DNA from 3 places in the Marinomonas sp. IMCC 4694 genome. Region 2 is predicted to be linked to each of the others. Evidence: predicted binding sites of a transcription regulator. Region 2 holds the regulator's gene; each other region holds the start of a gene.
The links. The regulator PhoB, encoded in region 2, activates phosphate uptake and scavenging genes when phosphate is short. The targets are predictions, from matches to a motif close to TGTCATANNNNTGTCANA.
Positions count from the first base shown of each region.

Region 1: FXV75_RS01280 (GNAT family N-acyltransferase) is a predicted target of PhoB. The motif match lies at 2,197-2,214, and genes of this name have one in related genera.
Region 3: FXV75_RS04975 (PhoX family protein) is a predicted target of PhoB. The motif match lies at 1,916-1,933, and genes of this name have one in related genera.

Region 1 is NZ_VSRV01000001.1:274,269-281,329, forward strand. Features, by position in the region: gene FXV75_RS16305 (hypothetical protein) at 268-405, shown strand; gene FXV75_RS01280 (GNAT family N-acyltransferase) at 421-2,139, opposite strand; gene FXV75_RS01285 (CoA-acylating methylmalonate-semialdehyde dehydrogenase) at 2,342-3,844, opposite strand; gene iolE (myo-inosose-2 dehydratase) at 3,947-4,846, opposite strand; partial or broken gene iolD (3D-(3,5/4)-trihydroxycyclohexane-1,2-dione acylhydrolase (decyclizing)) at 4,887-6,756, opposite strand; gene iolC (bifunctional 5-dehydro-2-deoxygluconokinase/5-dehydro-2-deoxyphosphogluconate aldolase) at 6,768-7,061, opposite strand, start outside.
Region 2 is NZ_VSRV01000001.1:3,454,749-3,461,809, reverse strand. Features, by position in the region: gene FXV75_RS15930 (response regulator) at 1-100, shown strand, start outside; gene phoR (phosphate regulon sensor histidine kinase PhoR) at 150-1,466, opposite strand; gene phoB (phosphate regulon transcriptional regulator PhoB) at 1,463-2,158, opposite strand; gene ubiA (4-hydroxybenzoate octaprenyltransferase) at 2,243-3,097, opposite strand; gene FXV75_RS15910 (chorismate--pyruvate lyase family protein) at 3,094-3,654, opposite strand; gene FXV75_RS15905 (HDOD domain-containing protein) at 3,661-4,929, opposite strand; gene FXV75_RS15900 (amino acid ABC transporter ATP-binding protein) at 5,024-5,803, opposite strand; gene FXV75_RS15895 (amino acid ABC transporter permease) at 5,826-6,926, opposite strand; gene FXV75_RS15890 (amino acid ABC transporter permease) at 6,937-7,061, opposite strand, start outside.
Region 3 is NZ_VSRV01000001.1:1,077,749-1,084,809, forward strand. Features, by position in the region: gene FXV75_RS04970 (methyl-accepting chemotaxis protein) at 73-1,710, opposite strand; gene FXV75_RS04975 (PhoX family protein) at 2,045-3,952, shown strand; gene FXV75_RS04980 (putative bifunctional diguanylate cyclase/phosphodiesterase) at 4,252-6,672, shown strand; gene FXV75_RS04985 (VOC family protein) at 6,781-7,061, shown strand, end outside.

The DNA.
Region 1 (7,061 bases), 3.2 Mb from region 2:
CTGCAAAAGCCTGAGGGACGATGAAATAGCTTCTTGGTAGAGCATAAGCAAGGCTTACGCCAAACTTTCTAACCGCTTAATTTTCAATCAAAAAAACAATGTGAGAGCGTGTGCTGTCGAATTTATGAGCCAAATTTGCCTTAAAACCGTGTACGGGTGCGCCATTTTTGGGCTTACCAAAGGGTACAATTTAAAGACGTAAATTCACAATTCGCTTGCTCTAAATGTCCTACACTCAAATGACAACAAAAATAATGAGGTGTTTGTATGGACATTCAAATGGGCGTTCTCATTGTGTTAAGTGTGATGCTTGTTATTAAGATCATCTATTTGGCGTTTTTCAAACGACCAGAACAACAAGACCATCACCATGCGCATCATTCAAATCACCATCACGACTCATAGTTGTCAGGCGTCGTGTTATTGGTTGTGACCACGGTAGCGTTTGTTTTTCGCTTCTTTGACGGTATTTAGGTCTACTAGGACTAATCCGTCCACACAGTAGCCAAAGTCGGCATCGACACCAAAGTCCAAGAAGCGAACCCCGCCCGGCTCACACAATTCACTGTATTGCTTGAACAACGTAGGCACACTCGCTCCAAAATGGCTGAGTTGTTCTTTTAGCACTCTAAAATCTTCTTCGTAATCGTCACCGCTGAACATGTTTGCAATAATGTCATTGTGTTCGGCGTTTACCTGATACGGCGTGAAAGAGCGCGCTAGGTGTTCTTTGTCGGCAAAGTAAAGCGTGTAAAAAGACACAATGAAGTCTTTGGCCACTTGAGGGTAGCTGTTGCTTAGGCTGACAGGGCCAAACATGTAACGAATGTCAGGGTGCTTATCTAAGTAAGCCCCAATGCCGTACCACAAATAATCTAAGCTGCGTTTGCCCCAGTATTTTGGTTGGATGAAGCTGCGGCCTAGCTCGATGCCTTGTTCAAAATACGGTTCCATGTCGCAGGAGTATTTGAACAGTTCGGCGCTGTAAATGCGGTTTGGTTTGTCTTCTTTCATGTAGCGAGCGACTTCGCCGATGCGATAAGCGCCCACAATTTCCAGTTCTTCTTCATCCCATAAAATCAAATGGCGGTAATGTTGGTCGAACTTATCTAAGTCCGAACGCTCGCCTGTGCCTTCACCTACTTTACGAAAGGCGATTTCGCGTAAACGTCCAATTTCCTTCATCGTTACCGACATCGGATCGTAATCAACAAGGTAAATTTGCTTGTTGTCTTTGGTGCTGCCAAGGTGCTCTGAGACTTTCAGCTCTTGTTTGATCATCTGTCTGTTTTGTGGGTGTTCTACCGTTTTCTCGGTTTTTAGAAGCGGTTTTTTGCCCTTAGCGATCCGGTACAAATGACGTTTTACTAATTTGTTTTTTTCTTTGTCGCTCAATGGCAGTTTGGCTAATTCTTGAATCGGAATCGCTTGACCAACCTGCATGGGGATCTTGCGATTGCGTTGGCGAAACATTTCATTTGCAAGCTGAATCGTCGACAACGGACGGTATAAAATGGAGCTTGTGTAAAACAACATAGAGTTACGGCCACCAATGTGAACCGGCAATAACGGACTGTTGGTCTTTTGTGCCAGCTTCAGATAGTTCTGATTCCACTGCTGGTCTTTTACGCCACTAGGCGACATACGAGACACTTCCCCCGCTGGGAAAATGATCACCGCTTCTTCATTGTGTAAGCAGCTCATGATGGCTTTGAGTTGTTGGCGTCCGGTTTTTCCACCAAGATTATCAACGGGAAGAACCCGCTGTTTTAATCCATCAAAGCCCATCAACAAGTCGTTTGCTACTATCTTAACGTCAGGGCGAATTTCACCGATTAATCGCAGCAAAGCGAGGCCATCCAAGGCGCCAAGAGGGTGGTTGGCGATGATCATTACACGCCCGCTTGCGGGAATATTACGACGGTCTATTTGGCTGACTTGATAGCTGAAATTGAAGTGATCAAGCACTCGATCAATAAATTCGAAGCCGACACAGCCGTGGTTTTTTTCCAAGAATTGGTTTACTTCCCTTTCGTGGAATAAGCGCTTTAACACGCTTAACGTTGGGCGAGTGATAAATGGGCTTTTATCGAAAAACTGAGGCGATTTACTGGCAATCATTTGCTCGACTTGTATCACAGTGATGCTCCGCTTTAATAATTTTTGGATATCTTATTAACCAGAGTAGAGCGTTAATATGACAGCAGCGTGACGTCGTGATGGCGGATATATGACCTGAGATATTCATTTGCATCAGGCAAAAAAAACCCACCAAAAGGTGGGCTAAAAAGTCGTCTACTAGAGAGTTATAACGCAGTGTACGACTGAGCTCGGGTACGGTTTACTTCATCGTTGGCATTGAAAACTCTGCGCCAGCGCGAAGTCCTGTTGGCCAGCGTGCCGTGATGGTTTTCATGCGAGTGTAGAAACGTACGCCGTCTGGACCGTGCATGTGCAATGGACCGAACAAAGAACGTTTCCAGCCGCCAAAGCTGTGGAATGCCATTGGCACCGGAATGGGCACATTTACGCCAACCATGCCGACTTGAACGTCTTCACAGAATTGACGAGCGGTATCGCCATCACGGGTGAAGATTGAGGTGCCATTACCGTATTCGTGGGCATTGATCATATCCAATGCTTCTTGGTAACTGTTGGCGCGAACCACGCATAAAACAGGACCAAAAATTTCTTCGTTGTAAACACGCATGCCTTGTTTCACATTGTCGAACAAGGTGGGTCCAACGAAGTAACCATTTTCATTGCCTGGATAGACAAAATCACGCCCATCACGCACCAAGGTTGCGCCTTCTTCCACACCAATGCTGATGTAGTCTTTGATTTTTGCGCAATGTTCTTTGGAAATAACAGGGCCCATGTGAGCCTCTTCTGGTAGTCCAACACCTGGGCCGACGCGCATTCCGTCGATTTCGATACTTAAGCTGTCGATGAGGTTATCAGCAACGTCATCGCCCACACAGACCGCAACAGAAATCGCCATGCAACGCTCGCCCGCTGAACCGTAAGCTGCCCCCATTAGAGAACCAACCACTTGGCTAGGATCCGCATCTGGCATGACGATCATGTGATTTTTTGCCCCACCAAGTGCTTGAACGCGTTTGCCATGAGCGGATGCTGTTGCGTAAATGTATTCAGCAATAGGTGTTGAACCAACAAAACTAACCGCTTGAACTCGTTCGTCCGTTAGCAATACGTCCACGGCTTCTTTATCACCATTAACGATGTTAAATACGCCATCTGGCAAGCCGGCCTCCGTAAGCAACTCAGCCAAGCGAAGCGGCACAGAAGGATCTTTTTCTGATGGTTTCATCACAAATGTATTGCCGCTGGCAATGGCAACAGGGAACATCCACATAGGAACCATAGCAGGGAAGTTGAACGGCGAAATACCCGCGCACACACCAAGAGGTTGCATCAAAGACATGCTGTCTACGCCGCGACCGACATTTAGGCTGTGTTCGCCTTTTTGAAGGTGTGGGATGCCGCAAGCAAACTCAACCACTTCGATGCCGCGAGTTAATTCCCCTTTTGCGTCGGAAAATACTTTGCCATGCTCGCTGGTGATCATTTCTGCGATTTCGTCGGCGTGTTGTTCTAGTAGGGCTTTGAATTTAAACATGACACGAGCGCGGTTAAGTGGCGTGACCTTGCTCCATGTTTTGAACGCTTCTTGTGCTGATTCAATCGCAGTGCGAGTTTCGTCTGCGCTTGATAGAGCCACGTTCATGGATTGCGCGCCTGTTGCTGGGTTATAGACTGGACCTGTGCGACCGCTTTGGCTGGCAATTTGCTGACCGTTAATATAATTACCTAATGTGTGCAGAGTACCTAATGTTTTCATGAGAATACCTAACGTTTGCATGTGTTTGTTGAGGCGAACACTGTTTATCTAGTGTCTCGCGTTGGCCTCATAGAAAAAGAGCGCTTATTGGACGATGTCTAACCCGGATTCAGCGCAGAGCGCCTTTAAGTTGTTGGCCCCAAGAGTTGCGTAGGTTAACGGGTGCGCAACGGCAGGATCTTGTTCTGCTTCTACCACTAACCAGCCTGAATAGTTACTGGCTTTCAGTTGTTTGAATAAACTGCTGTAATCGATAAAACCGTCACCAGGCACGGTAAACACACCGTTTAACATCGCATTTAAAAAGCTGATGTCGCGGTTCTTGGCATCTTTTAAAATCTCAGGGCGAAGATCTTTACAGTGAACGTGAATGATACGGTCCGCGTGTTTTGCTTGCACTTCTAATGGATTTCCGCCTGCAAACGTCATATGACCTGTGTCTAGCAATAGTCCGACAGAAGGTCCTGTGTGTTTCATTAGTAAGTCAACTTCGTGTTGGCTTTCAATGACGGTTCCCATGTGATGGTGGTAAGCAATTTGAACGCCTTCAGATAAGCAGTAGTCTGCGACTTGAGTCAGTTTCTTACTCATTTCAGCGATCTTTTCTTCGCTGATAATAGGGCGGTGTGACAAGGGTGTTTCGATTTGTCCATGGATGCAGCCAGTGACTTCGCAATACACCATGGCTTTTGCGCCAAGGGATTTTAACAAGTGAAGATGCGGTTTAATGGCTTCTATTTCTTCTTCTACACTGCGAGTCAATAACTCGCCGCTGAACCATCCAGACACCAAATCCAAACCATGTTCTTTTAGGATAGGGCCAAGCACTTCTGGCGTGCGAGGGAATTTGTGGCCTAATTCGAAGCCGCTAAACCCTGCTTGTTTACCTTCACTTAGGCAGGTTTCAAGTGGTGTTTCTGCTCCCAATGTTGGTAGGTCGTCGTTGGTCCAAGTTAATGGGTTAATGCCGATTCTGACGCTCATATTATTATTCTCCGATCAGTAAATAGTAAAAAGTGGATAGTTATAAATTTTTAAACTGACGTGCTTTATGAGCGTCGTAGTTTTTTCTTGCTTGGCGAACTTGTTCGCGCTCAGATACTTCTGGCACCGCCACATCCCACCAATGACCGCCACCTTCAGTGACAATGGCAGGGTCTGTGTCGAGTGTAATTAAGTAGCTGATTGGTGACGCTTTTGCGCGCTCCAATGCGGCTTCCAATTCGGTAATGTTGCTTACTTTTTCAGAGTTTGCTCCGAGCGCTTTAGCGTGAGCAGCAAAGTCGGTTTTTGGTGCGCCTTCTGGTGTAGTGAGGCAGTCGTCCAGCATATTGTTAAAACCAGGGCCACCGCAGAATTGCTGCAAGCGATGGATGCAACCAAAACCTCGGTTATCCAGTACGACCATAATAATTTTTTGGCCGAGCATGACCGACGTGGCAATTTCAGAGTTCAGCATCAAGTAAGAACCGTCACCGACCATGACAAAGACCTCGGACTCTGGGCTGGCCATTTTGGCACCCAAACCGCCCGCTAATTCATAGCCCATGCAGGAATAGCCGTACTCCATGTGATAACCACGGTGATAACGAGTACGCCACAGTTTTTGGAGCTCACCTGGTAACCCGCCAGCAGCACAAACCACCATGTCTTTTTCGCCAGCAGCGCGGTTTACAGCGCCCACAACTTCCGCATCGCTGGGTAAATCTGTACCTCGATCCGTGGTCACTTTGTCGACAACTTGTTGCCACTTGACGCGTTCTGTTTCGGCTTTTTTGATCCAAGAAGGCTCTATTTTCCAGCCTTGTAGGGCTTTGTTTAGCAGTGGCAGAGTGAGTTTTGCGTCGCCGACTAATGCTTGGCTCTTGTGCTTGATTGCGTCAAAGGACGCCACGTTTAGACTGACGATTTTTGCGTCAGGGTTTATCAGAGAACGAGAGCCAGAGGCGAAGTCGCCAAGACGTGTGCCAACAGCAATAATAAGGTCTGATTCAGCGCATAAGGTGTTTGTTGATGCTGCGCCTGTCACCCCAATGGTGCCCATATTTTGTTGATGATCCCAAGGGAGTGCGCCTTTGCCAGCTTGCGTTTCGCCCACAGGTAATTGGAATTGACTGACAAAGGCGTCAAATTCTTTTAATGCGCCAGAATAATGAAGACCACCGCCAGCAATGACGACCACCGCCAGCAATGACGACAGGTTTTTTCGCTTGCCTGATGAGTTTAAGTGCATCATTAAGCTCATAAAAGTCCGGCGTTTGACGACGTAGGCGGTGAATTTTTTCATCGAAAAAGCTCACTGGATAATCAAATGCCATGGTTTGCACGTCTTGCGGTAAGGCTAAGGTGGCAGGTCCACATTCGATGGGGTCGGTCAAAACACGCATGGCTTGAGGCAATGCTGTGAGCAGTTGTTCTGGACGCGTAATACGGTCGAAGAATCGACTGACAGGGCGGAAACAATCATTTGAGGTGATGGTCATATCCTGAAAGCTTTCTACTTGCTGTAATACGGGGTCGGGCATACGAGTCGCAAAGGTATCACCAGGAAGAAACAAAACAGGGATTCGGTTAACATGCGCGACGGCCGCTGCGGTTACCATATTCACCGCACCTGGACCTGCAGACGCAGTGCAGGCCATCATCTGTTGGCGGTTTTTGGTTTTTGCGTAGGCAATGGCAGCGTGTGCCATGCCTTGTTCATTGTGTGCACGATACGTCGGAAGTTTGTCTTTTACGTGGTAAAGCGCTTCGCCAAGACCGGCCACGTTACCGTGCCCAAAAATCCCCCAGACACCGGCAAACATAGGTTGAACGCCATTATCTGTTTCTATTTTCTGCGCCATCATGAATCGGACGACGGCTTGCGCCATAGTGAGTTTTATTGTTGTCATCTTGGTTTCCTTTAAGCCTGCTTGTGCTGTGGCTGATGGTTGTGGCGTTCTTTCCAGTAGGATACTAATTCCAAGTAGTTCGATACGATGGCGTCGATCAGCTGCTGGTCATTAAAACGATTTCCTAACCACGCGCGGCTTGGCTCGCTGAAAATGGAGCGACCAACGGCAAAACCTTTACAAATATCGAATCCTGCACTATTGGCAAAACCTTCTTTTAGTTCAGTCATCGGCGCATCCAACCCGAGCATCACGACACCGCGGCAGTGCTTATCGTGGTGCTCTACTATGTCGGTAATGGCCTG
Region 2 (7,061 bases):
GAAAAAACACGACTCTACGTTTTTGACGGTGGTGCTGGGACTGATCGATCAAGACAGTGAAAAAGAAGTTTTTATTAGCACATTATTCGACAGCTTGTGAGTTTTTCTTTGTTTTACCCGTTGCGTTGTGCGCGCAAGGGGAGAGCGTTTTAAGACGTTGGCGGTACAGGGCGGTTGTCGTTCCGTACTCTGCTAGCAGGGAAGTAGCAAGCAAACTTACTGCCGATGCCCGGTTGGCTTTTTACCTGCAATTTGGCGTCGTGGTGCAGTAAAATGTGCTTAACAATTGCCAGCCCTAATCCTGTGCCCCCCGTTTTTGATCCTCGTCCTTTGTCTACTCTAAAAAAACGCTCTGTTAGCCGCGGGATGTAGTTTGGCTCAATGCCGATGCCCGTGTCTTGTACCGAGAAAATTCCGTTTAGCTCGTTGGATTCCCATGTGACGGTAATATTGCCGCCTTCAGGGGAGTATTTTATAGCATTCACCACGAGGTTAGAAAACGCGCTGTATAATTCTTTATAAGCACCGTAAAGGTGAGCATTATCTGGAATGTGTACGTCGATGATGTGTTGTTCCGACAGAATAGGCGCAGTGGCATTGGTGATGGTTTTGACGATGTCGCTTACGCTATGCCACTGGTTTTCTTCGCGTTTGTCATTGCTTTCTAAGCGAGAGAGTAAGAGAAGGTCTTCGATCAGTTGTTCCATGCGTTCCGACTGTTCAGACATGTTGACGATGCCCTTTTGCATACTGGCAGGTAACTTATCTTTGAACATGCCTAAGGTTTCTAGGTAGCCTTTAATCACGGTAAGGGGGGTTTTTAATTCATGAGAAGCGTTAGCGACAAAGTCTTTTCGCATTTGCTCCATCAGGTGCAAGCGGGTTACATCTCTGATAAAAATAAGGTGATCGTTTTTATCGTACAATGTGGTTTGGATTTCTAGGTAGATGCCTTCCATTGATGGGGATTTAATGACTAAGGGCTCACCAAAACGCTTTTGACTAAAATATCTAAAAAACTCTGGGCTGCGCACAATGTTCGTGATCATTTGACCGCGATCGACTGGACGAACTAAACCAAAAAAATCGGCCGCGGAATTGTTCCACCACTCTAAATTACCTTGGTTATCCGCCATGATGACGCCTTCTTTTAATGCAGCGGTGGAGCTTTCTATTCTGGTCAGTGCTTGGCGCATTCGACGTTTCGATTTGCGTTGCTTCTTTTGTAATCGATGTACGGCATCAAACACATCGCCCCAAATGCCGCTGGCTTCAGGAGGAGCGCCACGTCCAGAATGTCGCAACCAATAATGAAATTGATAAAGCTGATAAAGCTGTAAATACAGCGATCCTAAAACGTACAGCAGTAAAACACCTAATAGTTGACCAATGATTAGGCCAATGACAACACAGGAGGCAAGGCCTGCTAACCATGTGAGAAAGGTGTTTCGCCATATTGTTTTCATACAGACCTTTTTGCAGAGAAGCGGTAGCCAGTCCCTCGTACCGTTTGAATTAAGAAATCATGAGAGCTACCAATGGCTTTGCGTAGACGACGAATATGCACATCGACGGTACGCTCTTCAACATACACATTGCCTCCCCAGACTTGATCCAATAATTGGGCTCTTGAGTAGGCGCGTTCTTGGTGAGTCATGAGAAATTTTAGCAAACGATATTCTGTTGGCCCCATGTCTAACGGGCGGTTATCTATGGTAACCCGTTGGCTAATAGGATCAAGCGTTAAGCCTTCCACTTCAAGCGGCTCGTCCACGCCCTGAGGCGTAGCACGACGCAATACGGCTTTGAGTCGGGCGACCAATTCTCTAGGTGAGAAGGGCTTGGTGATGTAATCATCCGCGCCAACTTCTAGCCCTTGAATTTTGTTATCTTCTTCGCTTTTAGCCGTCAAAATAATCACCGGTATTTCTGCCGTAGTGGTGTCTTTTTTAAGTCGACGAGTCAGCTCGATACCGCTGCCACCAGGCATCATCCAGTCGACTAGGATAAGGTCGGGCCGATGGTCGACAATTATCTCATGAGCTTGCTGAATATTTTCGGCTTCCAAATATTCATAGCCCGCCATTTCAAGTGCAATGGCGATCATTTCACGAATGGAAGATTCGTCGTCAATTATTAATACTTTTTTACCGGTCACAGGATACACCCTCATCTCAGGAACGGTTTCATTAAAGCGGTCAAATGTGACAATTCGGTTACATTGTCATAACTTTGCCATAAATTAGATAAAATAGCTGAAAGCTAGGCCAAGAAAAATACAGCCCCCAATGCGATTATTATCTAAAAAAGAGCGAAAGCAAGCGTGTCGATCCCGTGTTTTGGCTTGGCTAAATTGTTGATAAAAAAGCCCACTACACAGAACGAGTGCGGCGAAATAGGGCCAATTTAATGTGGCAAGCACGCCGATCCACGTCAGTAACGATAAGGTCAAACCTTGCAAACATACAATCACAAATAAGTCGTATTGGCCAAATAAAATGGCAGTGGATTTGATGCCAATTTTTAAGTCGTCTGGGCGATCTGTTATAGCATAGTAGGTATCATAGGCAATCGTCCAAAAGCAGTTGGCTATAAACAGCATCCACAGTTCAGGATCCGTTAGGTCGCCCCCTTGTGCGCTGTATGCCATGGGAATCGACCACGAAAACGCCAACCCAAGAAAGAGTTGAGGCAGGTGCGTATAACGTTTCATAAAGGGGTAAAGCACCGCTAACCCTAGGCCAGCAAAGGACAGCATGATGGTTCTTACATCGGTAAAAAGCACCAGTATAAAGCTTAGTAAGCACAGCCCAGCAAACAGCATTAACGCCTCTTTTTCAGACACTCGGCCAGAAGGCAGGGGGCGATTTTTGGTACGGTCAACGTAGCCGTCAACTTTTCGGTCGGCATAATCATTGATGACACAGCCTGCGGAGCGCATGCTGAATACTCCTAACACAAAAATGACGATAAGGTGCCATTCAGGCAAACCATCGGCCGCGAGCCACAAAGCCCATAAGGTGGGCCACAGCACTAAAAAAGAGCCGATAGGTTTGTTAAATCGTGTTAAGTCTGCGTAGTCTTTTAGCATGCTCATAAAAATCCAAACGGCGGTTTTAGGGGAATGTCATCAAAAAAAGCTTCGTTCACTAGTATGCCGGGGCCATATTGGTGAAACACAGAGCGTCTTGCCCACAGTGCCGAGGCCTGATTAGGAAACAGGCGCTTGGGTAATTGGGTCACTTCAATCGCGCTCCTGCGTAAGGCCCTGTACTGAAAAAGGTAACCACCTAGGGGGGTATTTTTTAACTGTTTTACTTGTCGCCAATGACCACGCAATGATCGAGCAGGGATCACTGACCGTGCGTAAATAACCGCTGAGCCGTTTATTCTGAGTAGAACAGTGCGAATGCGAGCCGCTTCTCTTGGACGTAAGGACAGCCTTCTTCTTTCGCGCGATGTAGGAGCCCCCCAAGTGTCTTCAAGCACGTCGACCGTCAGAATGCCAAGGCTTTGTAACGTTGCGGTTAACGAGTCTTGTGTGACTAGCCAGGGCCACAAATGACGGGGTACGTTGTTTTTATTAATTCGATGCACAGGCGACCAGCGATAGTCGAATTGTTGAGCAGCAGACGGGTTCATTAGTGTCGTCATGGCGTGTTAGGCGTTCATCTTTTGGATAAGAGCGACCATTCTATGCAACTCGGTCGAGTGTTGAAAGACCGCATTGCACTGTGCTTTTGTTTCTTCAAGACTCAAACCAAGCGCGCGTAACGCCGAAGGCTCAATGTTGTTATCGTGGCGCAATTGATGTGATACATACAGTAAGGTGGCAAGAGTGGCGTGTTCGCCATAGTAATCAGGGTTTTTACTGTATCGTATGGACATCCAGATGCTCTCTGGAAGGCCCCAATGACGGAGCAACCAAGAGCCGAGTTGCTCTTTGGTAAAATGCATGATTTTCATTTCGATCAATTCTGATGACAAATGTGCGTTGGCTTCTTGATAGCGTGACAAAATCGAAAAATGGGGTGGAAAAATCGTACTGAGGGCTAAGTAACCAAAGTTCTGTAGTAATCCCGCTAGGTACGCGTGGCCGATTTTTGGGCGTTTAGGTGCTGGCATGGCGTTTACCAATGCGGTCATGAGTGCCGCGTTGGAAACCGAGCCAAACCAAAAATCCTCGTAGTGGCGTGGTCCGTCTTGTGGCGTTCTAAAGGCTGTCCCGATGGATAATCCCAACGCGAGATTCATGACCATGTCAAAGCCCAGTACACGGATAATGGCGTCTTCGATAGAGTCAATAGAGCCAGGAGCACCGTAATACGAAGATGAAGCCCAGCTGATGACTTGGGCGCTTAAACTGGGGTCTAGCGCGATCGCATCACACAGTTCATCGGTACCGGCGGTTTCTTCGGTGGAGAGCCGAATAATACGATGAGAAGACGGGGGCAAAGGTGGAATTTCTAGGGTTTCTTCAAGCCGTTCTTTAAGGCGAATGGATTGAAATCGACCTAAAGCGTGAAGAATTTGCATTTCGTCGTCTTTGTGACTCTTGGCAGGGGGGTGAATGTGTTGCGTAGGGACGGAGATAGGCTCAAAGCGATTCAAAGGGCCTGAAAACATCGTTTTTAGTTCTTCAGAAGTGATCTCATGATATTGACCATCGGCTTTATTACGAATGGAAAAAACCCCTTCGTTTAGCAGTGTATTTTCTAAGATGGTCATCACCCCATGGGGTTTTATCACCGTATCCATTGAATTTTGGGCGTGACTTGTTGGTTCAAATCGACGTTTTGTGAGGCGTGAGACAGCAGACATATCCAGCATGTTGTTGCCCGGAAAGATCACCTGCAAGCGACCAACATGGTCTACTAGCTGCACCACGCGTAATGTTATTCTGGGCTGACGCCCTACCGAAGGTTTCATACACTTCCTTGTGGTTATGTTGTAGGGTGTTGGCATGAAAAAGCCCCAAAAAAGGGGCTTCGTCAATATGGCTGATTTTACCTGCTCGTTCTGATTAGTGATTCAGAATTTGGCTTAAGAACATTTGCGTACGGTCATGTTGCGGATTATCGAAGAACGCGTGAGGTTCGTTGGCTTCCACAATTTCACCCGCATCCATAAAGACAACACGGTCAGCAACGGTTTTAGCAAAGCCCATTTCGTGTGTTACACACACCATGGTCATGCCTTCTTCCGCGAGTTGCACCATGACGTCCAATACTTCTTTGATCATTTCAGGATCGAGCGCCGATGTGGGCTCATCAAACAACATGATACGGGGCTGCATACACAAGCCACGTGCAATCGCCACACGCTGTTGCTGACCACCAGAAAGCTGACCTGGGTACTTCAATGCTTGGTTGGCGATTTTCACGCGCTCCAAGTAATGCATCGCCATTTCTTCCGCTTGTTTTTTAGGGGTTTTACGAACCCAAATAGGGGCCAGTGTTAGGTTTTCTAAGATGGTCAAATGCGGAAATAAATTAAAATGTTGAAACACCATGCCCACGTCCTTTCGGATCGCTTCGATGTTCTTCAAGTTATTATTCATCTCCACACCATCCACTAGAATGGTTCCTTTTTGATGCTCTTCCAGACGGTTAATGCAACGTGTCATGGTTGATTTACCAGAACCAGAAGGGCCACACACCACGATGCGTTCGCCTTTTTTGATGCTGAAATTGATGTTTTTCAATACGTGAAAGTCACCGTACCATTTGTTTACATCATTAAACTCAATGATTGCTTCTTCGCCCTGCGCAAGTTGGGCACGAGCCATGTTTGTATTTGTCATAATAAAGACCTCAAATTCCTAACTAATTTCGCTTGTGCCCAGTTTCTAACTTACGCTCAATTCTCATACTGTAGCGAGACATACCAAAACAGGCTGCCCAGAACACAAAACCAGCAAAGGCGTAGCCTTCAATGGTGGTGCCCAACCAGCTTGAGTCGTGAGTCGCGGCTTGGATTCGACCAAGTAGATCGAACATGCCCACAATGTACACAAGCGTGGTGTCTTTAAACAAACCAATGAAAGTGTTCACGATACCTGGAATAACCAATTTTAATGCTTGTGGCAAAATGACCAAGATCATAGATTGCCAATAAGTCAGACCCGAGGCGTCGGCCGCTTCGTATTGCCCTTTAGGAATGGCTTGTAAGCCTCCACGAATTACCTCAGCCATGTAAGCGGCAGAAAATAACGTGATACCAATAAGAACGCGCAGCAACTTGTTAAAGTTCATACCTTCTGGCAAAAACAAAGGAATCATCACTGATGCCATAAACAAGATAGTAATCAGAGGCACCGCACGAACGGTTTCGATGAAAACAATACACACAGATTTCGCAATTGGCATGCTTGATTGACGACCCAGCGCCAACAAAACACCCAAAGGGAAAGAGGCCACAATGCCGACAACACCCAATAAAGTGGTTAGGAATAACCCGCCCCAAAGAGACGTTTCAACCACTTCTAAGCCAAAGACACCGCCAGCGAATAAGAAATACGCTATGACTGGGTAAACAACGATAATCCCAATAGATAGGTACAACTTATTGACTGTTTTGACCGCAAAAGTACCAATCAACATCACCAACAGAATCAGCGCTAAATTAATGCGCCATGTTTCTTCTGAAGGGTAAAGACCGTACATAAACTGGTCAAAATAGACGCCGATAAAGGCCCAGCATGCCCCTGTACCAGTACAGTCAGCTTTAGATGCACCGCTAAAAGTAGCGTTAATAAAGCCCCACTCGATTACCGGCGGAAGAAGCAAATACAGCACATAGAAGCTGAATAGAGTTAACAATATATTAAGAGGGGACGACAACAAGTTCTGACGTACCCATGCCACGGCACCAACAGAGTTAACTGGTGGTGGAAGGCTTGGTGATGGTTTGAATTCAATAGCCATGTTCTTCCTCCTAGCGCTCTGTTAAGGACATTTTTTTGTTATACCAGTTCATAAAGACAGAAATAGTCAAACTAAGCGTTCCATAAACGAGCATACACAGACCAATATTTTCGATGGCCTGACCGGTTTGATTGA
Region 3 (7,061 bases), 2.4 Mb from region 2:
GAGGTAAGATAACCAACTGATTGGTCAGTTGGTTATTTTTGACTGTCTACTTGGGTTTCTGGTTAGCCTTTTTTACAACGTAAAAGTGGACATCACTTCTTGTGTTTCTTTGGTGGTTTTGGCCAAAGAAACGCTGGTTGCGTTATTTTGTTGTACTTGCACACTGGCTTGATTTGAAAGATCAGTGACCTGCTCGTTCAGATGATTCAATCTTTGTACCGCGTCGCTTTGCATGGTAACGCTGTTAATAACCGCGTTACTTGCTTTGCTTATTTCACTGACGGATACGGCGATTTCTTGCAGGTATTGTGTCGTCAGATTAATTTCAGTCGTCGTTTTTTGGGCCTGTTGATGGCTGTTGGTTATTTTGTTTTCGGCTTCTTTCGCGCCATGTTGCAAGGTGCTGATCATGGCTTGGATTTCGTCCGTCGACGCTTGCGTTCTGCTGGCCAATCCTCGAACCTCATCGGCTACCACAGCAAAGCCGCGACCTTGTTCGCCGGCTCTAGCGGCTTCTATGGCGGCGTTTAGTGCCAGTAGGTTAGTTTGTTCTGCAATCGCGCGAATGACGTCTAATACGGTGCCTATCGTCTGTGACTGCTCAGCTAAGTCGGTCACGGTTTTTAATCCCGCTTCTAAGTCGTAAGACAGTTTCTCAAGGGAGTTAACCGTTTGTTTAATGGACTCTTGGCCTACTTGCGTTTTGTCGACGGCTGTTTGTGCCGAGACAAGCGTAGATTGTGTGTTGTTATTCACATCGTTTTTCAATTCGTCCACTTCCATGATGGTGTCTGCCATCTGTGAAAACATGCCTTCACGCTGTTCGGTGAGGGCTTGCGTTTTGGACGCCACTGATTTGAGTTCTTGGCTTTTTTCTTCGACTTCTTGGTTAAGTGAGACCGCTTTGGTCAGCGTCTTCGACAGTCTTTTAACGAATGTATTGTAGTGAGCGGCAATCTCAGTGAGTTGATCTTTGCCGGACTCTGAAAGGCGGGTTTTCAGGTCGCCATCGCCCTCAGCCACATTTTTTAAGGCGGTTTGAATTTCGCCGATAGGCAGGAGAATGGAACGAACAATCAAAAATGAAATAAGCAGAGCGGTTAGGATAATGGCCGCGCAGATCACCCCCAATTTTACCGCTTCTTGCCTGAATTGCGTATCGACATCGTCTAAATAAATGCCTGAGCCGATAATCCAGCCCCATGGCTCGAAGCCTTGTACGTAAGAAATTTTATCAACGGGTTTTTCACTGCCTGGTTTTGGCCATAAATAATCGACGAAACCACCGCCTTGTTTTTTTACGACAGTCACAAATTCAGAAAAAAGCTTTTTGCCATTTTTGTCTTTCAGATCAGCAAGGGGTTTGCCATCTAGTGCGGGCGACACCGAGTGCATGATCATCACGGCGTTGTAATCGTTTATCCAAAAGTACTCGGATTCATCGTAACGCGTGTCTTTGATGGTTTGCATAGCGTAGCGTTGAGCTTGGGTCTTTGTTAATTCACCAGATTGTTCCAGTTTATAGAAGTGTGTGAAAACACCGGTGGCGGTTTCAACCACGTGTTTTGTTTGCGAGTATTTTTCATCGAGTAAAGATTGCTTATTTGCCGTTAGGGTGAGATAGACGACAAACAGCAACCCGAGTGAAAAGAAAGAAACGAGGCTGGTAAGCCGAAAATTGATTGGGATGTTGCGTAAGAAAGGTATCATTGTGTGGTCCTTATAAAGGTTTTTTCACTTTCATCGTGATTTAAAAGCGAGCGGGCACTGTTGGCTGCCTTGTTTTATTGACCGCTTCAAACGTGTGTGTCTGATGAATTTTGTCCTTCAAAAAGCGCACTTGTTTCATGTTTTATAGGTGATAACAGAGGGCTAAAACTAAGCCTTATCTTTTATGACCATAATGCCATTTTTCTGTCATCTCTATGTAATTTTTTGTCTGTAAATTGTTGCATAAGCTCCTTCAGTCGGAACTTTTATTTCTTAATCATCGCTTTGAATCGGTTATCCAATGCAACAGTGTATTTAATAATAGGGCAGTATTATGAAAATTGAACAACAGCACGGCTTAAGTTTCGATGAACTAGATGAGTTGGTTCGACCTGCTCCAGAAATAGTAGAGTTTGAAAAAGTGGCACTCAAAATGGTGTCCCGTCGCGGTTTCTTGGGTGGAGGCGCGTCCATCGGAGCAAGTGCATTTGTCATAGGTTCGACCACGCTGGCGGCGGGTAATGCTTTAGCCGCTGGCACGGGCCATTCTGAATCGCGTCTTGCGTTTAATATGGTGAAAGCCAATGCACTGGATACTATTACTGTACCAGAAGGCTACAAGTGGGAAGTCGTCGCGTCTTGGGGAGACCCATTGTTTAGCAATGCCCCTGCTTTTAATGCGGCGACAGGCGGTTCTGGTGCATCGCAAGAATTGGCGTTTGGGGATCATAACGATGGCATGGCATTTTTTACCCGAAATGGTAAGCAAGTGATGGCGATCAACAATGAGTACACCAACGAGAATACGCTTCACCCAGACCGTGCTGATGGCATGCCGACTACAGCCGATGATGTGCGCAAAAACAAAGCCGCACACGGTGTTTCTATCATTGAAGTAGACCAACGTGGTGGAAAATGGGGCATCGTACAAGATTCGCCTTTTAACCGTCGTATTACCGCCGATACCGAAATGGACATCACTGGTCCTGCTCGTGGCCACAAGTGGATGCAAACGTCAGACGATCCTAAGGGTTTGGTGGCAAAGGGTACTTGGAATAACTGTGGTAATGGTCAAACGCCATGGGGCACTTATCTGACTTGCGAAGAAAATTTCAACGGCTATTTCACCGCAAGCGACAAACATTACGTGATGCCAGACGCGTTCAAACGTTATGGACTTAGCACAGAGGGTCGTTATAACTGGGCGATGGCAGACAGTCGCTTTGATTTGGTTAAAGAACCGAATGAGCCAAACCGTTTCGGTTATGTGGTTGAAATCGATCCAATGGACCCAACTTCTCGTCCGAAAAAACGTACCGCTTTAGGTCGTTTTAAACATGAAAATGCTGAACTCACTATTGCTTCAAATGGCCATGTTGTTGTGTATTTAGGTGACGATGAACGCGGTGAGTTCTTATACCGTTTTGTGTCTAAACACAAATATTTAGCGGGTGGTAACAACCGCGATTTGCTTGAAGAAGGTACCTTGTACGTGGCGAAATTCCACGATAATAATCGTGGCGAGTGGTTAGCGTTAACGCCTAAAACGACGGGTATGACTGAGTCTGAAATCGCAATTCATACTCGCATGGCCGCGTCTAAAGTCGGAGCAACGACCATGGATCGTCCTGAGTGGGTTGCAGCGCATCCTCACAAGGCCGAAGTGTATTGTGCTTTGACGAACAATAAAAACCGTGGTGTGAAGCCAAATGCCGGTGGTGATTCGACGCCTGCATCCGGCCCGAACCCACGGGTAAAAAATAATTTTGGGCAAATCGTTCGTTGGATGCCAATGAGTGGCGACCATACCCATATTGAGTTCAAATGGGATTTGTTTGTTTTGGCGGGTAACCCAGCGGTGTATGACGATGCTTATGCTGGTTCCAGTAATGTGAATCAAGACAACATGTTCAATTCCCCAGATGGCCTACGATTTGATTCGAAGGGTTTGTTGTGGATTCAGACAGACGGTAACTATTCAAACGAGAAAGAATTTAAAGGCCAAGGTAACAATCAAATGTTGGTTGGGGATCCTGAAACCGGTGAAATTCGTCGCTTCTTGGTCGGTCCTAAAGAGTGTGAAATTACTGGCGCGACTTGGAATGCAGATCGCACTACTATGTTTATTGGTGTGCAGCATCCTGGCGAAAAAGGCGATTCTCATTGGCCTGATGGCGGTATGTCAGTGCCACGTTCGAGTGTCGTAGCCATTTCACGCAATGACGGCGCGGTAATAGGTTAGTTTTAGTTTATCAGAAAATGACAACCGCCCTAAATGTGTAGGGGGTTGTCATTTGCTTTTGCCTTTCTGCTTTGTTTAATCTTTGTTCGATATTGTTTCGCCTCTTCCTGATTTATTAGCACTTTGATTTATATCAGTGTTTTGATATAAGATATTTTTATACTTCCTTGTTTCATCCAGTAGAAAATGCCAGTCTTAAGTATTTGCAAAATAAGTGGCGATGTCTTACTAATAGACGAATGTAAACACGGCGGTTCAATCAAACTCGCATGAAATCATAAGGATGTAAATCATTAACGATGGATGTTGTATTTTCTAAATCATTACTATTCAAACAGGCGATTTTAACCCTAGCCTTAGCCATTGTATTAAGCGTAATCAGTAGCGTTATTCAGCTGGTGAATGCAATTCAGTACCAGAAAACACAGATCAATCAAAATTTTGAAGAGCTGCTTGCGATTGTCGATAAGCCATTATCGGAAGCCATGTTTCGGTTGGACATTGACTATGCCCAGCAGCAAATTGATAGCTTATTACTTAATGCGTCTATTGCGCACGTAGAAGTCCGAGATGACGCTGGTGTCCTGTTTGTTGAAGCAACCGCGGCCACATCGAACCATTTTGCGGTTAGCCATTCTTTAGTGAATTACTTTTTATCAGATTTACCCGATTATCAACGCCGATTACGGTTAGAAACGCCTGTTTTTGACGCTGGTACTGTTACCTTGTTGCCGGAAAAGCGGTTTTTATTAAACAAGATCTTCAAAGAACACCTGTCTATATTGACCTACAATTTATTTAAAGATGTGTTGTTAGCGTCACTTATTTGCCTGTTGTTTTATCTTTTGGTTACGCGCCCACTAAGACGCTTAACAGAGTCTTTGTCGACCGTAGATGTAAATGGCAATTTTCCCTTACCGTCGTCTTTTTACCGTCACCATCACTCTGACGAGTTGGGGGATCTACACACGACTTTTTCCCTCTTATGGAAAAAGTTAAACACGGCTCTGAGTGATTTGGAACGAAGCGACAACCACACCAAAGCCATGATAGAACATGCAGCAGATGGCATGCTTCTATTGGATCAAAATGACCGTGTTATCTTGGTGAATAGCGCCGCTGAGATTATGCTGAAAATCGAAGGTGTGGGGCTTCAGTCCAACGTGTTGGATGCCTTGTATACAGAGTCTTCTTGGGCTCAATTTACGGATGCATTAAATGGTTTAAAGTTGGATGAGCCGCTCACAGTGGAAGCAACTTACAAAGCAAAAGACATTGAGTTGTCGGTTGAAATCCGAATGGTCAAGTATCAGATACAGAGCAATATTGAAACGTTGCTGTTGATTCGTGATGTTTCTGAACGCAAGCAAACGCAAGCGCATATCCACCATCTGGCGTACTATGATTCGGTTACCACGCTGCCAAATCGTCAATACTTTGTAGATCAGGTTGGTAACGCTTTGCGCAACCAAAAAACCAAGACCTCCGGCTGTTATTCCGCTGTGATTTTTATGGATTTGGATCGGTTTAAAACCATCAACGATTCCTTGGGGCACGATGTTGGTGACCAGTTATTAGCTTGTGTGGCGACACAACTGTCTTTACTTATGGACGATAACGTGATTATTGCCAGAATGGGAGGGGATGAGTTTGCCTTCTTGTTTATTAATATCGCGGAGAATGCCGTCCAAGCCGAAAAACTATCCACGCAGTTTGCGAATCAACTCATGACTGCTTGCCAACAAGTTAAAAAAGTAGCGCGTCATGAGGTGCACATCACGGCGAGTTTAGGCGGGACTATTTTTGATGGCAAAGAGAGGTCTGTCGAGGCGATTTTGAAACAAGCCGATACGGCTTTGTATCGTGCAAAAGAGTCTGGTCGCAATACTTTCGCTTTGTATATGGATGACATGCAAGCGGTGTCTGATGCACGTCTTGAAATGGAAAAAGCACTGCATCACGCCACAGAAAACACGCTTTTTCAACTTTATTATCAACCGCAGACCAATGCCAACAATGAGCTTATCGGGGCTGAAGCACTGATCCGATGGAACGACCCGAAACGGGGGTTTATTTCTCCGGCTGAGTTTATTCCTGTGGCCGAAGAAATAGGACTGATTGTCGAAATAGGCCATTGGGTTTTAAACGAAGCCTTGTCACAAGTCGCAACGTGGTTACGAGAAGGGAAGTGGCGTCGCTCCTGGCGTATGTCGATTAATGTCAGCCCAATTCAATTTCAACAAGCGAGTTTTTTGCCGATGCTTACGGCTCAATTAGCAAAACATAAAGTCCCTGCCAGTTGCATCGACCTTGAAATTACAGAAAATATGTTGTTGAACGATTTAGCCACATCCTTAGAAAAAATGAACGACATCAAGGGGATGGGCATTCATCTCTCTATTGATGACTTTGGTACGGGGTACTCATCGCTTAAATACTTAAAATCTTTGCCGATTGACCGATTAAAAATAGACCAATCCTTCGTGCGTGATTTGTTAACCGATAAAAGCGACGAAGCGATAGTCCATGCTGTGATTGCCATGGCAAAAGCCTTGAATATTAGCGTTATTGCTGAAGGAGTAGAAACCTTCCTGCATTATGAACGATTGCGTGAAATTGGGTGTTATTATTACCAAGGTTATTACTTTGGTCATCCTCTTCCGTCTGATGATTTTACGGTCGCGTTTGTAGACAGCGTCCTCTCCCCTAAACTTTCTTGATATCCTATTATCCTATTATCGTGTTTTGATTTTTGTGCGACTATGTTGCCATGAAACGCGACGACGGAACACACACAGAGCTGATCAATCCGACACATAGGAGCACGTATGTCCACATTATTTCATTACGCTTTTCACGTAACGTCACTGGAGAAAACACGCCAGTTTTATACGCACGTACTCGGCTGTACGGAAGGGCGAAGCACAGAGACTTGGGTTGATTTTGATTTTTATGGCCATCAGTTATCATTGCATTTAGGCACGCCAAGCCCAACGACCAACACAGGTCGTGTAGGGGATTACCTTGTGCCAATGCCTCATTTTGGCCTGATATTACCGTTGGACGAATGGCAAGCCGTAGCGGCTAGATTAACTCACGCCAACGTGAT